Regions from separate parts of the Caballeronia sp. M1242 genome, predicted to be linked through region 2. Evidence: predicted binding sites of a transcription regulator. Region 2 holds the regulator's gene; the other holds the start of a gene.
The links. Region 2 encodes FliA, which starts transcription of late flagellar genes. Its sites were predicted from a motif close to CTAAAGTTTNNNNNNNNNNNGCCGNTA; they were not measured.
Positions count from the first base shown of each region.

Region 1 (9,644 bases), on a different replicon from region 2:
GCATCCAGATGATGCCTGCAAGCGCGGCAGGCAATGCGCTCACGATGATGAGCGGATCGATCCATGACTGAAAGTTCACGACGATCAGCAGATACACGAGCACGATCGCCATCGCGACGCCGACGCCCAGGCCGAAGAACGATGTGCGCATGGTCTCCACCTGTCCGCGCACGGCGATCTGGCTTCCGCGTGGCAGCGTGCCGCGCGCCTGATCGACGAGCTCGTTCACGCGACGCGCGACGCTGCCGAGATCGCGTCCTTCCACGCTCACGAAGATATCGATGACAGGGCGGATGTTGTAGTGCGACACGACCGCGAACTGACTCTGCGGCGAGAGGCGCACGAGATTGCCGAGCAATTGCGTCGGCCCCGTGCCGGGCGCGGAGACGGGCGTGCGCATCAGTTCATCGACCGACGATATCTGATACTGCGGCGTCTGCACCGCCATGTTGTATTCGACGCCGTTGCGCGGATTGAACCAGAAGCCCGGCGACGTCTGCGAACTGCCCGACAGCGAAATGAGCACGTTCTGCGCGACATTGCTCGCAGACAGATTGAGCTGCTGCAAACGCGTACGGTCCATCACGAGATTGAGCGTGGGTTGGTCGAGCTTTTGCTGGATATGCGTATCCACGTTGCCGGGGATCATGCGTATCTGCTTCATCAGGTTGCTGGCCACCTGAAAATTGCCTTGCTGGTTTTGCCCTTGAATCTGCACGTCGATGGCCGCGGGCAGACCGAAGTTCAGAATCTGCGTGACGATATCCGCTGGCTGAAAGAAGAATTCGACGCCGGGAAAAAGGCGCGGCAGCAGGGAGCGCAACTGGTCGATGTAGGTTTGAGTCGGCGCATGATCGGGCTTGAGCGCGACCTGTATCTCGCCATCCAGCGTGCCGATCGTGCCCGCGTTGCTATACGACAAGTTGATGCCGCTATACGGCAGGCCGAGGTTGTCGAGAATGGTGGCGAGTTCGTCCTGCGGCACGACCTTGCGCACGACTTTCTCCACTTCGTCCGCAAGACGCGCCGTTTCCTCGATGCGCGTGCCGGTCGGGGCGCGCATGTGCATGCGGATATCGCCGGCATCCACGCTCGGGAAAAAGTCTTCGCCGAGCACGAATACCAGTCCTGCCGACAACAGACAGAACCCCAGAAATAACGAGCCGAACGCGCGTCGCCGCACGAGCAGGCTGCTCAGAATGACGATGTAGGCGGCGCGCATGCGTTCGAAGCCATGATCGAACCGGCGATGCAGCCGCATGAAAAGATTTGGCCGGGCCTTCGCATCCGCTGCGTGCGCGTGGCCCATCAAAAGCATCGCGAGCGTCGGCACGAGTGTGCGCGAGAGGACATACGACGCGAGCATCGCGAAGACGACGGCTTCCGCGAGCGGCACGAACAGGTAGCGAGCGACGCCGGTCAAGAAGAACATCGGCACGAACACGATGCAGATGCATAGCGTGGAAACGAGCGCAGGCACGGCGATTTCGCCCGCGCCTTCGAGAATCGCTTCGTGCAGGGCCGTGCCCATGTGCAGATGACGCTCGATGTTCTCGATCGTCACGGTCGCGTCGTCGACCAGAATGCCGACAGCAAGCGCCAGGCCGCCGAGCGTCATGATGTTTATGGTCTGCCCGAGCGCATGCAATGCGAGCAGCGAAGAAAGAATCGACAACGGAATCGAGACAGCGATGATGCACGTGCTGCGCCAGTTGCCGAGAAAGAGCAGGATCATCGCGGCGGTCAGCGCGGCGGCAATCAGCGCTTCGCGTACCACGCCTTCGACGGCGGCCTTGACGAAGACGGACTGGTCGAACAGTGCCGTGATCTTGAGATCTTGCGGCAGCGCGGCGCGCGCTTGTGGCAACAGGCTATGCAACGTATTGACGATGGCGAGCGTCGATGCATTGCCGTTCTTCAGCACGGAGATGAGCACGCCGCGTCGCCCGTCCTGCCGCACGATATTTGTCTGCGGCGAGGAGCCGTCGCGCACGTGCGCCACTTCGCGCAAGTACGTGGTGGCGCCGTTCACCGTGCGCACCGGAATGTCGTTCAGGCCCGCAACCGTCGTCGGCGAGCCGTTCATGTTGATCGTGTATTCCTTGGAGCCGATCTTCGCGGTTCCGGTCGGAAGAATCAGGTTTTGCGCGTTGACGGCGCTCACCACGTCTATCGGCGTGAGGCCCTTGGCGAGAAGCGCGCGGGTGTTGAGGTCCACCGAAATCAGGCGCGTCTTGCCGCCATACGGATACGGCACGGCCGCGCCCGGAATGGTCACCAGTTGCGGGCGCAGAAAGTTGAGGGCGGTGTCGTTCAGTTCCTGCTCCGACTGCTTGGGACTCGACAGGCCGAGCTGGATCACCGGAATACTCGACGCCGAATAACTGATGACGAGCGGCGGCGTCGCGCCCGGCGGCATCTGCTTGAGCTGCGCCTGTTCGACGGCGACCGTCTGCGCAATCGCCGTCTGAATGTTGGCGGTCGGCTGCAGGAACAGCTTGATGATGGCGATGCCCGGAAGCGATTGCGACTCGATGTGCTCGATGTTATTGACCGTCGTCGTGAGACTGCGCTCGTTGACGGACGTGATGCGATTGGCGATGTCCTGCGAGGACAAGCCCGTGTACGTCCAGATGATGCTGACCACGGGAATGTCGATCTCGGGCAGCACGTCTACCGGCGTCGTCAAGAGGGCGAACGGCGTGGCCAGCACGATCATGATGGCCATGACGATGAACGTATAGGGGCGCTTCAGCGCAACGTTGACGATCCACATTGAGTCGTTAGAGAGTGCGGGAGAAGGGCGCCGGGGTCGTGCTTGTCAGCGCGCGGCGTTTCATGAAGAGGCGATCGCTTTGCGTTCAGTGCCGCTATGGTAGTGCGTGGGCACCAACGAGATAATGACGCGAAAATGGCGCTGTCGTCATATTCGATTCATTACGCGCGAACGTTCGGACGTTTTTGATAGCGGAGCAACCGCGCGAGGCGGTCGCTCCATGAGGGCATCAGTTCACGTTGACGTTGGTGTCGTTGGATGAGGATTGCGGAGTCGCGGAGCGATACACGCTTGCGCCGGTATAGATGCCCTCGCGTCGGTCGAGGAAGCTGCCGGGATATCGTTGGTCGTCGACGCCCGGAAAGTATCCGGCCCGCTCGGCTCGGATCAGGTCGTCGCGGACTTGCTGCCGCGTCAGACTGCTCGACTGCGCGGCGGCGGCAAGCGGCGAGAGTGCGAACACAACGATGGCAATGCGCGTGACTGGCTTCATGGCGAACTCCTCATGCAGATGATGGACGGACGCAATCCAATGCGCGTCCACGGCAGAGCCGCCGCGGACCGGTCCATTGTAAGCACGAGCGTTAGCAAGATTTCGCCTGTTTGCGGCGGTTTTATCGAACGCTGCGAGGCAATGCAGTGAACGAATGCGCGGACTATTGCGGCATCTGCTGCGAAGGCGTATTCGACAACGCACCGCCCGAGGCCGACGTGCCTTCCGGCGATGCGCCATACGCCGTGCCTCCATGCACGCGCGCTTCCGCGGCCTCGATGTCATTGGGATAGAACGCCTCGCGTGCCGCCGGCCGATAGCCGGCCTGCTCCAGTTGCTGAAGGTCCTGCTTGACCTGATCGCGCGTGAGGCCTTGCTGGGCCATCGCGGCGACGGGCGAGGCGATGAGCGCGGCGGCGACGATACGCATGACGAGTTTCATGGCGAACTCCTGTTACGGGTGAAAAGCGATCGCGGCATGCGGTCGGGAATGAGGAGCGAAAGCAGAGAAGACCGCTTTCGACACGGCTGAATTCTATTCGTCGTACCGTGGCGAGATGCTGGCGAGCACATGGCGTTTTCGTCAGCGGCGCGCGGGTGTCGGCTGCCTGAAAGATGGCGCGGCCAGTGATAGACTCGCCTGCGCGCGAGGCCCGCCCATCCGGCGAAGCGCTCGACGCCTCGCCTTTTCATCCAACCGGATACGATCAATTGCCGTTCAAGCTGCCGACTACCGCTACCGCTCCGTTCTGCCCGTCCGAAGTCAAAGGCTCCGTCATCGTTGCGCCGGGCACGCCGCTCTGGAAGAAGCTGTTGCAATTCGCGGGGCCAGGGCTGCTGATCTCGATCGGCTACATGGACCCGGGCAATTGGGCAACCGACATCGAAGCAGGCTCGCGCTACGGCTATAGCCTGCTGTTCGTCGTCGTGTTGTCGAGCATCGCGGCGATGGTGCTGCAATGCCTGTCGATGCGCCTCGGCATCGTCACCGGTCGCGATCTCGCGCAGTTATCGCGCGAGCGCTACGCGAAGCCTGTCGCCAATGCGCAATGGATGCTCGCGGAGTTGTCGATTATCGCGTGCGATCTCGCCGAAGTGCTCGGCGGCGCGCTCGCGTTTCATCTGCTCTTCGGCTGTTCGCTGATGTGGGGCGTGATTCTCACGGCATTCGATACGCTGATCGTGCTGGGGCTGAAAGAACTTCCGCGACCTCGAAGCGATCATGCTCGGGCTCATCGCGACCATCGGCGTGGGATACATCGTGGAGTTGGCGCTCGTCAAACCGCACTGGCCGTCCGTCGCGGCGGGACTCGTGCCGTCGTTCAACGTGCTGTCCGAGCGCGAGCCGCTTTATCTCGCCATCGGCATTCTGGGCGCGACCGTGATGCCGCATAACCTGTATCTGCATTCGTCCATCGTGCAGACACGCGTGGTCACTCGCGAGCCGAAAGACCTTGCTTCATCGATCAGGCTTTCGCGGCTCGACACTATCGCGTCATTGATGCTTGCGCTCCTGATCAACGCCGCGATCCTGATTCTCGCGGCTTCCGCGTTTCATGCGACAGGTCACACGCAAGTGACCGAGATCGAGGACGCATACAAGCTGCTCGCGCCCATCGTCGGGAGCGGGCTTGCGGCGATTCTGTTCGCGGTGACGCTCTTCGCTTCGGGGCAAAGCTCCACCTTCACGGGGACCATTGCAGGGCAGGTCATCATGGAAGGCTTTCTGCGCCTGAAGATTCCGTGTTATCAGCGCCGCTTCATCACGCGGGCGCTCGCGCTCGTGCCTGCGCTGATCGGTGTCTATATGCTCGGCAACGGCGCGGTCGGCAAGCTGCTCGTCGCGAGCCAGGTCGTGCTGAGCCTGCAATTGCCGTTCGCGCTGTATCCGCTGATTCGCATGACGAGCGATCGCGCGCTCATGGGCAGCTTCGCGAACGCGTCGCATACGAAGGTTATCGCGTGGTTGCTTTTCGTCGTGATCAGCGCCGCGAACATCTGGCTCGTCGTGCAGACCGCGACGGAGTGGTTCGCGTAAGCGCGAGGCTCACGCGAACCACTTACGGCTTACTTGACGACAGCGACCGGCGTATTCGATTTCGCCGCGACGGCAGCGGGAATCGCGGCGTCGGCAGGGAGAGCCTGATCGACCGTCGTGCGTCCGCCATCGCGGAAGAACGCGAGTTCAGCCGCCTTGTTCAGCACGAGAATGCTGATACGCCGGTTCGTCGGCTCGTCGATGACGTCCTTGTTGAGCGGCAGGACGTCGGAGAGACCGCGCACCTGCAGCACCTTGCCTTCGTTCATGCCGCCCGCGACCAGCGCACGCCGCGCCGCGTTCGCGCGCTCGCTCGACAGTTCCCAGTTCGAATAGCCTTTCTGATTGCCGGAGTAGGGCACGGCATCCGTATGGCCTGCAATCGACACGCGATTGTCCACGTCGTTGAGCGATGCGCCGATGTTCGACAGAATCGTCGTCACATAGCTTTCGAGCTTCGAGCTGCCCGATGCGAACATCGGCCGCTTGAGTGAATCGACGATCTCGATGCGCAAGCCTTCGCTCGTGATCGCAATGCGGATCTGATCCTTGAACGCGCGCAATGCCGGCGTGTTCTCGATCAGCGCGGTCAGCTTTTGCTTCAACTGTTGCAGACGCTGCATGTCGTCGACAGCGACGGCCGCGCGCGCGACCGAAGGCGGCACGGGCTGCGTCTGGCTCTTGTTGGCTTCGCCGGGACGCGAGCTCGACAGATCCTTGCCGCCGCCGTTGACGACGCTCGTATGCGCGGAGGCGCCGCCTTCGTTGCCGAACAGCGCCGAGAGCGGCGTATTGAAGTATTGCTCGATGCCTTCCTTGTCGTACTTCGACGTCGAGCCGAGCAGCCACATTAAGAGGAAGAACGCCATCATTGCGGTCACGAAGTCCGCGTAGGCGATCTTCCACGCGCCGCCATGATGGCCGCCGTGGCCGCCGCCCTTCTTCTTGCGACGCACGACGACAGTGGGCGCGAGCACGGATTGCAACGGGTCGCGTGACGGTCTTTCAGCCATGAACGATGCTCCTTGTGTCTACGCAGGCGCGGGTCAGGCCGACTTCGGCGACTTGGTGGCGCGCACGGCGTCGTCCAGTTCCTTGAAGCTCGGACGGTCCGCCGTGAAGAGCACCTTGCGGCCGAATTCGACAGCGACCGTCGGCGCGTAGCCGTTCATCGATGCGAGCAGCACGGACTTCACGCACTGGAACGGCTTGGCTTCTGCCGCGCCCTTCGCGTTGAGCAGGTCCGCGAGCGGGCCGATGAAGCCGTATGCGAGCAAGATGCCGAGGAACGTGCCGACCAGCGCGCCCGCGATCATCTCGCCGAGCACGGCGGGCGCGGCGCCCACCGAGCCCATCGTATGCACCACGCCCATCACCGCGGCGACGATGCCGAATGCCGGCAAGCCATCGGCCATCTTCTGAATGGCGTTCGCGGCCACCGCGCTTTCCGTGTGATGCGTCTCCAGTTCTTCGTCCATCAGGTCCTGCAATTCGAGCGCGTTCACGTTGCCCGCCGACATCATGCGCAGGTAATCGACGATGAAGTCGAGCAGGTGATGATCCGCCATCACGTGTTCGTACTTCTGGAAGACCGGGCTGGACTCCGGCGCGTCGACGTCTGCTTCGAGCGCCATCATTCCTTCCTTACGGGCCTTTTGCAGGAGTTCGTACAGCAACGCGATCAGCGACAGGTATTTCTCTTTGGTGTACCCGCCGCCTTTGAATACCTTCGGCAGCGCCTGCAAGGTTTTCTTGAGCGTGGACGTGGGGTTCGATACGACGAAAGCCCCGATGGCCGCGCCGAAAATACACAGCAATTCAAAAGGCTGAACGAGGGCTGCCAGGTGACCGCCGACCCCCATGAAGCTCCCGATCACGGAGCCGATGACGACTACCCATCCGATAACGACAAACATGATTTCTCCGCAAATGTCCGGGCGTTGCGAGCCGTGCGCGCTCGTTAGCGAAACACGCACGGCTCGCAATGCATTGTCTGCATGATGCTGGGCTTTTTAACGGCGCAGTACACGCCGACATTTAGGGTGGCGCCCGCAAACATTTCGACGCGGCCTCGCCCAAGGTAAAACTTACGCGCGTGCTTTACGCGCAAGGTAATGGATTGCTGCCATGCGCTTCGTCTAACATCGGCGCATGGACACGACACTCACAGAAGCGAAGTCGCGCGCGCCGGGCATCACGCCTGCCACGGTCGGCATGTTGCTGCGCGAATGGCGTCAACGCAGGCGCATGAGTCAGCTCGAGCTTGCCTGTATAGCGGACGTTTCGACGCGCCACTTGAGCTTCATCGAATCCGGACGCTCCGTGCCGAGCCGCGATATGTTGATCCGGCTCGCCGAGCAACTGGACGTGCCTTTGCGCGAGCGCAACGCGCTCTTTCTCGCAGCGGGCTATGCGCCGCTGTACAAGGAGCGGGCATTCGCGGACCCCGATCTTGAACCCGCGCGGCGTGCAGTCGAGCTCGTGCTCAAGGGCCACGAGCCGTATCCCGCGCTCGCGGTGGATCGTCACTGGACGATGATTGCCGCCAACGCCGCGCTGCAACCGCTCGTCGCGTCGGCGGATGCGTCGTTGCTTGCGCCGCCGGTCAACGTGCTGCGCCTCGCGCTGCATCCGCTCGGGCTCGCGAGCGTGATCGAGAACTGGCACGAGTGGCGCGCGCATCTGCTCGCGCGGCTGCATCGGCAGATAGACGTGTCAGGCGACCCGACGCTCGCCGCGCTGCTCGACGAACTCGAAGCGTATCCCGCGCCGCCGCACGCGGGACGCGTCGAACGCGGCGCAACCGATTCTGTCGTCGTGCCGCTGCGCTTGCGCACGGAGTTCGGCGTGCTGTCGCTCATCAGCACGACGACGGTGTTCGGCACGCCGGTCGATATCACGCTTTCCGAGCTCGCAATCGAAGCCTTTTTCCCCGCAGACGACGCCACCGCGCGCATACTCCATCGGGCGCACGGCGAGCGTCGCTGACGGGTGATGTGGAACCTGCTGCTGCCGCGCGAATCAATCAACAGGAGGGGAGCGGCGCGCGCTGCCATACGCGCGCGCCGGTGCCTGCGTCAGCTTTTGTCCAACCAACGCAGAAGGCAGCCATGATTCAGACATTCGAACACGTGATCGGCGGCGAGCGCATGCAGTTTTGCGCGAGCATCGCGGAAGGCGGCGGACCGCAGCGCGTCATCATCAGCCGGGCGGACTCGGCGGAATCGCTCGTCATCGTCCAGGCCGATGGCATCATCGGCACGATCAGGGCGGAAGTGGAAGCGCCGGATACGTTCGTCGCGGACGCCGTGCGCAAGGCGCAGCAGGACGCGTTGATCGAACGCGCGCTGGAAACCGGCGAGGTTCAGACGACAAGCCTCTAGCGTGTTTCTATCCGACAATGCCCGCGCAGCCCCGAAGGGCGCGCGGGCATTCGTCATGCGGACACGAAGGAGGAGCCGCTACATGCGCGGCTCGCCGTTCTTTGGATCGGCCGGGACGAGCGGCATCGCCGAATCGGGGCCGTCCGGCATGTCGGGATCGTCGGGATTCGGCGCCGCATCCGGATCGAGCAACTTGTCCGGATCCGGTTCGACGGTTTCTTCCGGGGCGTGTGGCTGGCTGGACATGATGCGGGTTCTCCTTGAAGTGACTTGAGCCGGTTCGCAACCTGTGTTCCCGCCGATGCCCACGCGCTATTTCACCGCGCGTCGCAACCGGTTCGCGGCTTCATTGCCGTCCGCCGCCGTGCCGCCGCGCACGCCACGCGCGATGAGCGCCGCGCACGCCAGCATCGCCACCGACGCAGCCGCCGACCAGCGCACCGCATCGACGATTTGCGCCGATGCCGCCGTGCCTCCCGCGTGGCCCGCCAACGCGCCGAACGCGGCCACGCCCATTGCGCCGGCAGCCTGCCGCGCGGTGTTCAGCACGGCCGAGGCCGTTCCCGCGCGTCGCTGGCCGACGGTGCCGAGGAGCGCCGTGGTCATCGCGGGAACGGCCACGCCCATGCCCGACGGAATCAGCAGAAACGGAAGCAGCAGAGCGACTGTCGGCGTGTGGGCATCGACAAATGCGAGCGACGCGAAACCCGCCGCGTCGAGCAAGGCGCCTGCGATCATCGGGCCGCGCGAGCCGAAGCGCGCCACCACCGGACCGCTCGCGAGATTCGACAGCAGGAAGCCGCCCGTGAGCGGCAAAAACGCGAGGCCGGTCTGCAACGGCGTCTGGCCGAGCACGCGTTGCAAATACAGGCTCAGCACGAACACGCTTCCATAGTAGGTGAAGTTCACGGCGATGCCGAACAGCACCGCGGCGCTGAAGGTGCGCTCGCCGAA
Region 1 covers NZ_CP071130.1:574,498-584,141, forward strand. The annotation lists gene JYK05_RS16105 (efflux RND transporter permease subunit) at 1-2,776, opposite strand, end outside; gene JYK05_RS16110 (DUF4148 domain-containing protein) at 3,006-3,269, opposite strand; gene JYK05_RS16115 (DUF4148 domain-containing protein) at 3,433-3,711, opposite strand; partial or broken gene JYK05_RS16120 (Nramp family divalent metal transporter) at 3,981-5,307, shown strand; gene motB (flagellar motor protein MotB) at 5,337-6,320, opposite strand; gene motA (flagellar motor stator protein MotA) at 6,354-7,223, opposite strand; gene JYK05_RS16135 (helix-turn-helix domain-containing protein) at 7,459-8,295, shown strand; gene JYK05_RS16140 (hypothetical protein) at 8,418-8,690, shown strand; gene JYK05_RS16145 (hypothetical protein) at 8,769-8,936, opposite strand; gene JYK05_RS16150 (MFS transporter) at 9,003-9,644, opposite strand, start outside.
Region 1: a site for FliA is predicted at 7,321-7,347, ahead of motA (flagellar motor stator protein MotA). Genes of this name have one in related genera too.

Region 2 (9,644 bases):
AGTGACGCCCGCCGCGTACCTGGAGGAAGCCAAAGGTTTCGACGAAGCCATCACGCAGGGCGTGACGCCGTACCGTGACTGGCTCGTCGAAGCGACGCCGGCGACGGGCCGAGCGTTGCGCGTCGGCATTGTGTCGGGCGATCTGAAGGAGCACGCCGTCGGCTACCTGCTCGAAAGCGTCGTGAATCATGTCGATGCAGCGCGAGTGGAGTTGCACGCGTATGCGACGCGCGATGTCGAAGATGCGCTGACGCTGCGCAGCCGGCCGCACTTTGCGACGTGGACGAGCCTCGCCGGTATGACGGACGATGCCGCCGCCGCGCGCATCCGCGACGATCGCATCGACGTGCTGATCGATGCATCGGGTCATACGCAGTTCAACCGCCTGCCCGTGTTTGCGCGCAAGCCCGCGCCCGTGCAGGTCAGCTGGCCCGGTTACTTCGCAAGTACGGGTGTGCGCGCGATCGACTACATGCTCGGCGACCGTTACGTGTTGCCGGAGAGCGAGGCTCACCACTTCACCGAGCGCGCGTGGCGGATGCCTGACAGCTATTTGTGCTTCACGCCGCCTGCCGAGCAGTCGGACGCGGGCCACCTGCCGATGCTCGACAACGGACATGTGACGTTCGGCTATTTCGGCAAGCTCGCCAAGATTTCGGATCAGACAGTGACGCTGTGGTCGCGCGTGCTGCATGCCGTCGCGCATTCGCGTCTGTTCATCAAGGCGCAGAATCTCGATCTGGATCACGCCCGCGAGTCGATCGTCGCGCGTTTCGCTGCACACGGCGTCGATGCATCGCGTCTGATCCTGGAGGACCGTTCGCCGCGTGCCGAGTATCTGGCCGCGTATCGTCGGGTGGACATCGCGTTGAGCCCGTTCTCGTATCCGGGCCGCACGACGACGGCGGACGGCCTGTTCATGGGCGTGCCTGTCCTGTGCCTGCGCGGCGAGCGGTTTCTGTCGCACATCGGCGAAAGCATGCTGCATGCGGCCGGTCTGTCCAACTGGATCGCACAAAGCGAAGACGACTATGTCGCCAAAGCCACGCAGTTCGCCGCCGATGCGTCGCAACTGCAAGCGCTCCGCAGCGGCCTGCGCGCGCAACTCGTCGCTTCGCCGCTGTGCGACGCTCCCCGCTTCGCGAAGCATCTGGAAGACGCGCTGCATGGCATGTGGGCGGCACACGTCGCGGCCACCGAAGCTGTGGCGGGGTAGGCAGCCGGGCGCGAAGGCGTCGTGGATCATGCACGATGTTCTGCACACCGCGCGGCTTCAGGTCATTGACCGCGCGTGGCCAGAACTTCGCGCTTTCGGTTTGTTTCACCCAGAGCCTCGGCCCGCCACGCGGGCCGTCGCGGCCCACGCCCAGCGCTACGTAGATCGCCTTGTTGCGGACTACGCCTTCGTCGCGGATCTTGTCCCGCAGCGCGAGGAACGCCCACGGGATACATCGGCTCGGGCGGTCTCTGTTGACCGTCGCGCACCTCGTCGATCGCCCTGCCGGTTACCGTGCTGACGAAGTCCGCAGTTACTTCGATGCCGTGCATCGCCAGCAGGAAATCGCGGATCTCCCGCGCTACGTGGCGATGATCTTGCCGTCGAAGCCGCCAAAGCGTGGCTCGCCCTTTGCAATGAGCACCGGATGGAAGTTCCCTTCGCGGTCGCGCGGAATCTCGATGTCGAGAAAGTCGTCGTCTGTCGTGAAGCGCTCGTGGCTCGTGCTGTCGAGGTGCGCGCCGTCTTCGCGTAGCCCGTCTCGTAGCCGAGGTGCGCGTCTGCTCGCCGCCTAGCGCGCGCTCGGAAATCGTCTTCATTTGCGCGGCCAGTTGCTCTCTCATTCGCGCGGTCAAGCGTTGCGGCCACCAGTCGCTGGATCAACTCGGGGTCGGGGCTCAGTCCTTCGCCCGATTCGCTCGTTGTTTCTTTCTAACGTTTGCGTGGCATAACAAGGCTCCTTGGCCGTCAGTTCATGCCTCAAAGAATCGCCGCGTCGAAATAACGGCTGTGCCGCTTCCGACGAACTGGGTGGTGAAGCCTCGTGGATGACGGCATGGACGAATTCCTTGCCATGCTCGCGCATGAGTTGCGCAATCCGCTCGCGCCGCTGCGCACCACACACGAGGTTTCGGTTAGGCTCCACGGCGCTGGCTTCCGCGTGGGCTCCAAGCAACTCGGACGCGCCCGATCAATACCTTCGCCCAATTGGCTCGTTTCGTTTCAGCCACCGGCTGCATCGGCCATGCTGATTCACCGCTGCTCGGCGTACACGAAGGCCCTTGATTGCAGGCTCTACAACGGCATAGTGAAAGACAAAGGTTTGCTGGTTCGATCCCAGCCGGGCGCGGCAAGTCTCACATCTGTCGCTTCGTCGTCATCCCCACGAAGCTCAAGCAACGCAACGCTTTGCCGTTAACCCTACGGCCGACCGCGCCCATGACAAACGCGCCGAACGAACAAGAAAAAATCGAGGGGTTCACATGCAGCAGGCCCACCACCCGCCACGCTGGCCTCATGCGTTTGCATGGGCGGCGCTTCGGCATCCCGAACGCGAGCAAGCCACGCTGCGCGTCGTGCTCGGCGCCGCGGTGCTGCTTGCCTATACTTGCTACGCGTGGCTTAACCCTTCGCGCGATGCGTCGCTGGTCGCGCAAATCGTCGGGCTCTATGTGGTGTACGGCGCGGTCACGCTGCTGATCGTCAGCCGGATGGCGTCGCCATCGAAGAAGCGGCTCGTGGTCACGACCATCGCCGATCAGGCGCTCGTCGGCGCCGCGCTCGCCGCAGGCGGCGAAACCGCGCTGCCGCTCTTGTGGGTGGTCTTCTGGTTTCTGATCGGCTCGGGCTGCCGTTACGGCAAGCGCACGCTCGCCGTTTCCTGCGCCACCGCGATGACCGTGATCGGCGCGCTCGCGCTCTGGCAGCCGTGGTGGAACGCTAACCTGTCCGCCTCGCTCGGGCTCGCGTTGAGCGTGCTGGCGGCATCGGTGTATCTGACCGTGCTCGTCGATCGTCTCGGCAACGCCAATCGCGATCTCGCGCGTCAGGCATCGACCGATCCGCTCACGGGTCTCGCGAACCGCTACGCGCTGGAACACATCGTCAATCGCACGATGTCCGACGCCACGCAGGACACCGTTCTGCTTCTGATCGACCTCGACGGCTTCAAGGAAGTCAACGATACCTACGGTCACGCAGTCGGCGACCTGCTATTGCAGCAGTTCGCCAACGTGCTCGCCCGCCGCATGTCTAATAGCGACACCGTGGCGCGCCTGGGCGGCGACGAGTTCGTGGTGCTCGCGCTTCAGGCGCAGAGCCGCACGGCCGTCCTCGCGATCACCGAGGGCATTCACACGGCGCTCGCTTCGATCACGTCGGTGGATGGCCGGCCGGTTTCGGTCTCGGCGAGCATCGGCGCGTGCATGCTGTCGAGCGCCGCCGACGCTCGCCACGCCGACATCCACGCCGTGCTGCGCGCCGCCGACCGCGCGATGTATCGCGCGAAAAGTCTCGGCATCGGCAAAACGGTGTTCGCCGAAGCGCGAGACTTCGAAGCCGGCTAGCGCATTACGCCTCGACGCTCGTCCACGACTGCTCGCGCAGCTTCGCGCGCAAACGGGCGACCGCCTGGCTGTGCAGCTGACACACGCGCGATTCGCTCACTTCCATCACCGCGCCGATTTCGCGCAGGTTCAGGCCGCGTTCGTAGTAGAGGCTCATCAGCAGCTTTTCGCGTTCCGGCAGCTTGTCGATGGCTTCGATCAACGCGCCGCGCAGGCTGTCGTCGAGCAGCGCGGACAGCGGGTCCGAACGATCGACGCAATAACGGTCGAGGAACGGCTCGTCGTCGGCGGAGCGATCGAAGTCTTCGTAGTAGATCAGCTGGCTGCCGTGCAGGTCTTGCAGCATCGACTGATATTCGTCGAGCGGCATCTTCATGTGCTCGGCGATTTCCACTTCGCTCGCGGCGCGGCCGAGGTTCTGCTCGACCTTGTGCACCGCCGATTCCACTTCGCGCGACGTCTTGCGCATGCTGCGCGGCAGCCAGTCGTTCGCACGCAGCTCGTCGAGCATGGCGCCGCGAATGCGCTGGCTCGCGTAGGTTTCGAACTGCGCGCCCTGATCTTCCTTGTAGCGGCTCGCCGCATCCAGAAGACCGATCATGCCGGCCTGAATCAGGTCGTCGAGATCGACGCTCGCCGGCATTTTGGCGACGAGCTGAAGTCCGAGCCGACGAACGAGCGGCGCATATTTAGTCAGGACGTCCGACTGAGAGAGTTTGCCTTGGGCGTTGTACATCTGAGTCACCTTAATCTTGATCACATCGACGCCGTACTGGTCAATGCATGACTGGAAAACATCGACGCCATGCGCCCCGTCTCCCGTCCGCCCTTGTCAGCCTCGCCAACCGAAAACCGCGCGTCATTCCGGACCTGCGTCTCGCGCTCAGACGGCGCGGGCCGCATCGGCCAATGCAGAAGCTCCGCCGCGATCTGCCGGTAGTCGCGCGCCGCGGCTGTCGCCGGGAACGCTTCCACCACGCAGCGCGAGAGCTCCTTCGCCCGAGTGACGCGCGCATCCTCGGACACATACCCTGCCTGCACGAGCGACACGGCCAGATACCGGCTCGCGACGCCCGACAGGTTGGCGAACGCGACCGCCGCGTCGGCCGGGTTCTGCACGTGATTCACGAGCACGCGGAACTGGCCGATCGCATGGGCGTAGTGCAGACGCTTGATGCACGCGTACGCCTCGGTGATCGCGGACGCGGCCACCCGCGTCACGATGAGAAAGTCATGCGCCTGCGCCGCGAGCGACGAGAGCGCGCCGTATCGATCGAGCTGCGCGTCGATCAGAACGATGTCCGCCTGACCGTCGAGCAGCGCGCGGCACTGCGCGGCGTCGTGGCTGATGCGTTCGTCGCGTGGCGCGGCGAGCAGCGAGAAGCCGAACGGCGTGCGCGTCACCGCGTCCTGAAGCGCTTCGCGGCCGGACATCACCGCGGCGAGCGCTCCTGCGCCCGACGTTCCGGCGAGGCGCGCAGCGGATGCCGCGTTCGCCCGCTCGTCGATCACGAGCACGTCCTTGCCATGCACGGACAGCGCCGCGCCCAGATTCACGACCGCCGACGTGCAGCCGATGCCCGCCGGCCCGCCCGCCACCGCGACCACGCGCGTACCGCCACGCGTGAGGAGCCTTCTCAGACCTTCGGCCTGGTCGAGCACGAACTTATCCAAAGCGGACCTCATGCAGTTCGGTGGTGGCGCGCGCGGACAATGCGGAGAGCAGTGCCGGCACCTCGTCGTCCTGCGGCACGAAGGGCGAGCCTTCGCGCGGAATGCAGAACGCGCTCTTGATCAGAAAACGCTTGGTCGCGACGTACAGGTTCTCCGGCACCTTCTGCCCGGTCGAGACGTAATGCACCGGCAGCTTGTAGCGGATGACGGTATCGAGCACGCCGCCGAGATTGGTCGCTTCGTCGAGCTTGGTCAGGATGCAGCCCGCGAGCGGCGGCTGGTCGGCCGCGCTCTTGTAGGCCTGCACCACTTCGTTGAGCGTGTCGCCGTGGCTCGTCGCGTTGAGCAGCAACAGGCGCTGCACCGGATGACCCGCGCCGCAGAGCATCGAAATCTGGTCGGACACCATGCGATCGCGCTGGCTCATGCCGATGGTGTCGATCAGCACGATGTGCTTGTTGCGCAGTTCAGAGAGCGCGAGTTGCAGGTCCGCGGCGTCTTTCACCGCGTGGACCGAGACGCCCAGAATCTTGCCGAAGATGCGCAGTTGCTCGTGCGCGCCGATGCGGTAGCTGTCGGTCGTGAGCAGCGCGACCTTGCTCGCGCCGAAGCGCATCACGCAGCGCGCGGCGAGCTTGGCCGTGGTCGTGGTCTTGCCGACGCCCGTCGGGCCCATCAGCGCGAACACGCCGCCGCGTTCCATCAGCGCGTCTTCGCTCGCCATCACCGGCAGGTTCGATTCGAGCACCTGCTGCACCCATTCCATCGCGTGCTCGGCGCTTTCCATCTCGGGCATGTTGTCCACGACCATGCGCACGAGCTGCGCGGAGAAACCGGCCGCGAACAGGCGCTTGGTCAGGCCGGCATTGCCCGGGCTGCGGCGCTGGCGCTCGCCCCACAGGAGACCGGAGAAGTGCTCTTCCATCATCTCGCGCATCGACGAGAGCTCGTGCATCACCGTTTCGTTGACGACTTGCTCCATGCGCGCGCGAATCGCGTCGGTCACGACGGCGGCCGCGTTCGCGGGCAGACCTTCGAGCGCGCTGTCGGGCGAGGCTTCCGCTTGCGGCGCGCCCGCGTTGATCTTGTGGGCGGCGCGGCGCGCGGCGACTTGCGCGGCTTCGCGCGCCCAGTCGGGCGTGTCGATCTTCGGCTGCGCGGACTCGCGCAGCGCGTAGTTGCTCGGCTCGGGCTTGTCGGCGCGCTTCTCGGCACGCTGGTCGGCGGCTTTCGGCGCGGATGCCTTCGGCGGCACCGGCACGCCGAGACCTCGCGCGATCGCAGCGGATGCCGAAAGCGGACGATTCGACGGCGTTGCGGCCTGCTCGGCGATGCGTCGCGCGTGCTCGATCAGCCACGGGTTCGACTCGGCCATCGTGCGCGGTGCTTCGTCGGCAAAGGCGTCGCGCGGGGCGTCGTGGTGATCGAGGTCATCTGCATGGACTTCCGGATTCGCGCCGAAAACCGACGAGAACACGTCGCCGCTCGCGTACGGATTCGCGGCGGCCGGTTGCTTCGCGGCCACGGCGGCTGCGGCTTGCGCGAGCGCGGAGCGCGGCGTGGCGCTCGGGAATGCGGCCGGCGCCTGTTCGTGCGCGGCCGGCGAAATGGATGCGATGTCGCGATCCGCCACGCCCACGATCTCGACCGAACCGTCGTCCAGCGTGCGATTCGACAACACGACGGCATCGGGGCCGAGCGCTTCACGAACCTGGCGCAGAGCGTCGCGGCTGTTCGCGCCAATGAATTTACGAATGTTCAAACTTGCCCCCGATGAGGTATGAGACTGCGATCTTTGCGAGGCGGGCGCTGCCGGATGTTTTGGGGCGCCCGCTTTTCAGTGAAGCCATTATTGCGAAGATGCCCTTCGGCCTATCGCGGGATAAAGGGTGGGAAACAGGGGTATTTCGACTGATGGACGACGCCCGGACGATCCCGCGGCGCCGAGCCGGGAAAAGATTCCGCTTGTATTCCGCTTGTTAGCGGACAACGGGCCGCGCGGCGGCGTAAGCTCTAGGGCTCAACGCGCAATGCCCGGCTTCGGCCGGAACACAACAGGAGACTTGACCGCATGACCTCCGACGCTTCCTCCGCTCTTTCCCGTCAGACCACCGGCGCGCGTCTTGTCGTGGATGCGCTCGTGCACCACGGCGTCGAGCGCGTCTTTTGCGTGCCGGGCGAGAGCTTTCTCGCCGTCCTCGATTCACTGCACGACGAGACCGCGCAGATCCAGACCATCGTCTGCCGCCACGAGGCGGGCGCGGCGAACATGGCCGAAGCCGTCGGCAAGCTGACCGGGCGGCCGGGCGTCGCCATCGTGACGCGCGGGCCGGGCGCGACGCACGCGTCTATCGGCGTGCACACCGCGTATCAGGACTCGACGCCGATGATCCTGCTCATCGGCCAATGCGCGCGCGACCATATGGATCGCGAGGCGTTTCAGGAAATCGACTATCGCCGCATGTTCGGGCAAATGGCGAAGTGGGTCGCGCAGATCGACGATCCGCGCCGCGTGCCGGAATACATGAGTCACGCGTTTCATGTGGCGATGGCGGGGCGGCCCGGGCCGGTCGTGCTCGCGCTGCCCGAGGACATGCTCACCGAAGCGTGCGAAGCCGTGCCGCCCGCGCCGCATTACCAGCGCGTCGCGGCGTCGCCCGCGCCCGCGCAGATGGAGCGGCTACGCGATCTGCTGGCGAATGCGAAGAAGCCGTTCGTGATTGCGGGCGGCAGCGGCTGGACCGAAGCGGCGACGCAGGATTTCGCCCGCTTCATCGAGCGATGGCAACTGCCGGCGGGCTGCGCGTTCCGCTTCCAGGACACGCTGAACAACGAGCATCCGAACTACGCGGGCGATGTCGGCCTTGGCATCAATCCGGCGCTGGCCGCCCGCGTGCGCGACGCCGACGTGCTCTTCGTGCTCGGCCCGCGCATGGGCGAATCGACGACGGGCGGCTACACGCTGCTCGACATCCCGAAGACGAAGCAGACGCTCATCCACGTTCATCAGGGCGCGGAGGAACTGGGGCGCGTGTATAGCGCGGATCTGCCGATCGTTTCGGGGATGCCGGAGATTGCGTCGCTGCTGGCTTCATTGGAACCGCCTGCCGAGATTACCTGGGCCGGAAGCGCCGACGCCGCGCACGCCGCGTATGTCGACTGGCGCAAGCCGCGCCCGATGCTCGGCGACGTACAGCTCGGCGAAATCATGCGCACGCTCTCGGAGCGCTTGCCCGCCGACGCGATTCTCACGAACGGCGCGGGCAATTACGCGACGTGGTTGCATCGGCATTACGCGTACCGGCACTTCCGCTCGCAGGTCGCTCCGACGAGCGGCGCGATGGGCTACGGCGTGCCGGCTGCAATCGCGGCGAAGTCGCTGTATCCGGAGCGCACGGTGATTGCCTTTGCGGGCGACGGCTGCTTCATGATGGCGAGCCATGAAATCGCGACGGCCATGCAGTATGGACTGGCGGTAATTTTCGTGGTGGTGAACAACGCGCAGTACGGCACGATCCGCATGCATCAGGAGCGGCATTATCCGCATCGCGTGCATGGTACCGGGCTGACGAACCCGGATTTTGTCGCGTATGCGCGGGCGTTTGGGGCGCACGGGGAGCGTGTCGAGGCGACTGAGCAGTTCATGCCGGCGTTCGAGCGCGCGGTGAGTTCGGGGCTGCCGGCGGTTATCGAGATTCGTATTCCGCAGGATCAGAGCACGCCCGGGGCGACGTTGGAGCAGGTGCGGGAGCAGGGGAGGAAGTGAGATCGCCTTCTTGGCTGCCCCAAGCGTCGGGCATTGCACCGGCTCTTGGGGAAGAGTCGAGGTAAGACGGCTGATGATACTTCTAAAGCTAATACGGAAGGCGGACCTCCCGCAGGCGAAGACGATTCTTTTCTGGGAACTAAATTGAAGCGCGCGCTTCTTTATGCCGGACTGTTGGTCTTTGGCGCGCTCGTCGCCGGTATAACCAGCTTGTATCTCGTGCTGCCGGATTCGAACACACCCTGCGGCGATGAGTGCGGTGGTCGAGCGTTGGCGACGGCACTTGAAAGCGCGGTAGGCAGTGCGCTCGTATTCTTGTTCGCCGGCGTTTGCCTGATGCGCCGTCGGCGACGCGATCGAATCCAGGACGGCAATTCGCGCTATCTATGGCAAACGGCCCGCCGCGCTTGCGCGCGCCGGGCCGTCCAAGTGAAGCCTGAGCTACTTACAGCGCTTACTTCCCGCCCACGCTCTGCAACGTCGTCCACTTCCCGCCGACGACCTTATACAGCGTAATCCCGCCGTTCTTCAGATCGCCCTTCGCGTCGTACGCGAGGTGGTTCGTCGTCACGCCTTGCATGTCGGTCTTCGCGAGCACCGGCAGGTACTTCGCCGGGTCCGTCGAGTTGGCCGCCTTCATCGC
Region 2 covers NZ_CP071129.1:2,779,376-2,789,019, forward strand. The annotation lists gene JYK05_RS13000 (tetratricopeptide repeat protein) at 1-1,216, shown strand, start outside; partial or broken gene JYK05_RS26660 (transposase) at 1,311-1,448, opposite strand; gene JYK05_RS26665 (hypothetical protein) at 1,578-1,679, opposite strand; partial or broken gene JYK05_RS26670 (histidine kinase dimerization/phospho-acceptor domain-containing protein) at 2,055-2,141, shown strand; gene JYK05_RS13010 (diguanylate cyclase) at 2,479-3,561, shown strand; gene JYK05_RS13015 (RNA polymerase sigma factor FliA) at 3,566-4,297, opposite strand; gene JYK05_RS13020 (MinD/ParA family protein) at 4,318-5,235, opposite strand; gene flhF (flagellar biosynthesis protein FlhF) at 5,228-6,997, opposite strand; gene JYK05_RS13030 (thiamine pyrophosphate-binding protein) at 7,307-9,001, shown strand; gene JYK05_RS13035 (branched-chain amino acid ABC transporter substrate-binding protein) at 9,456-9,644, opposite strand, start outside.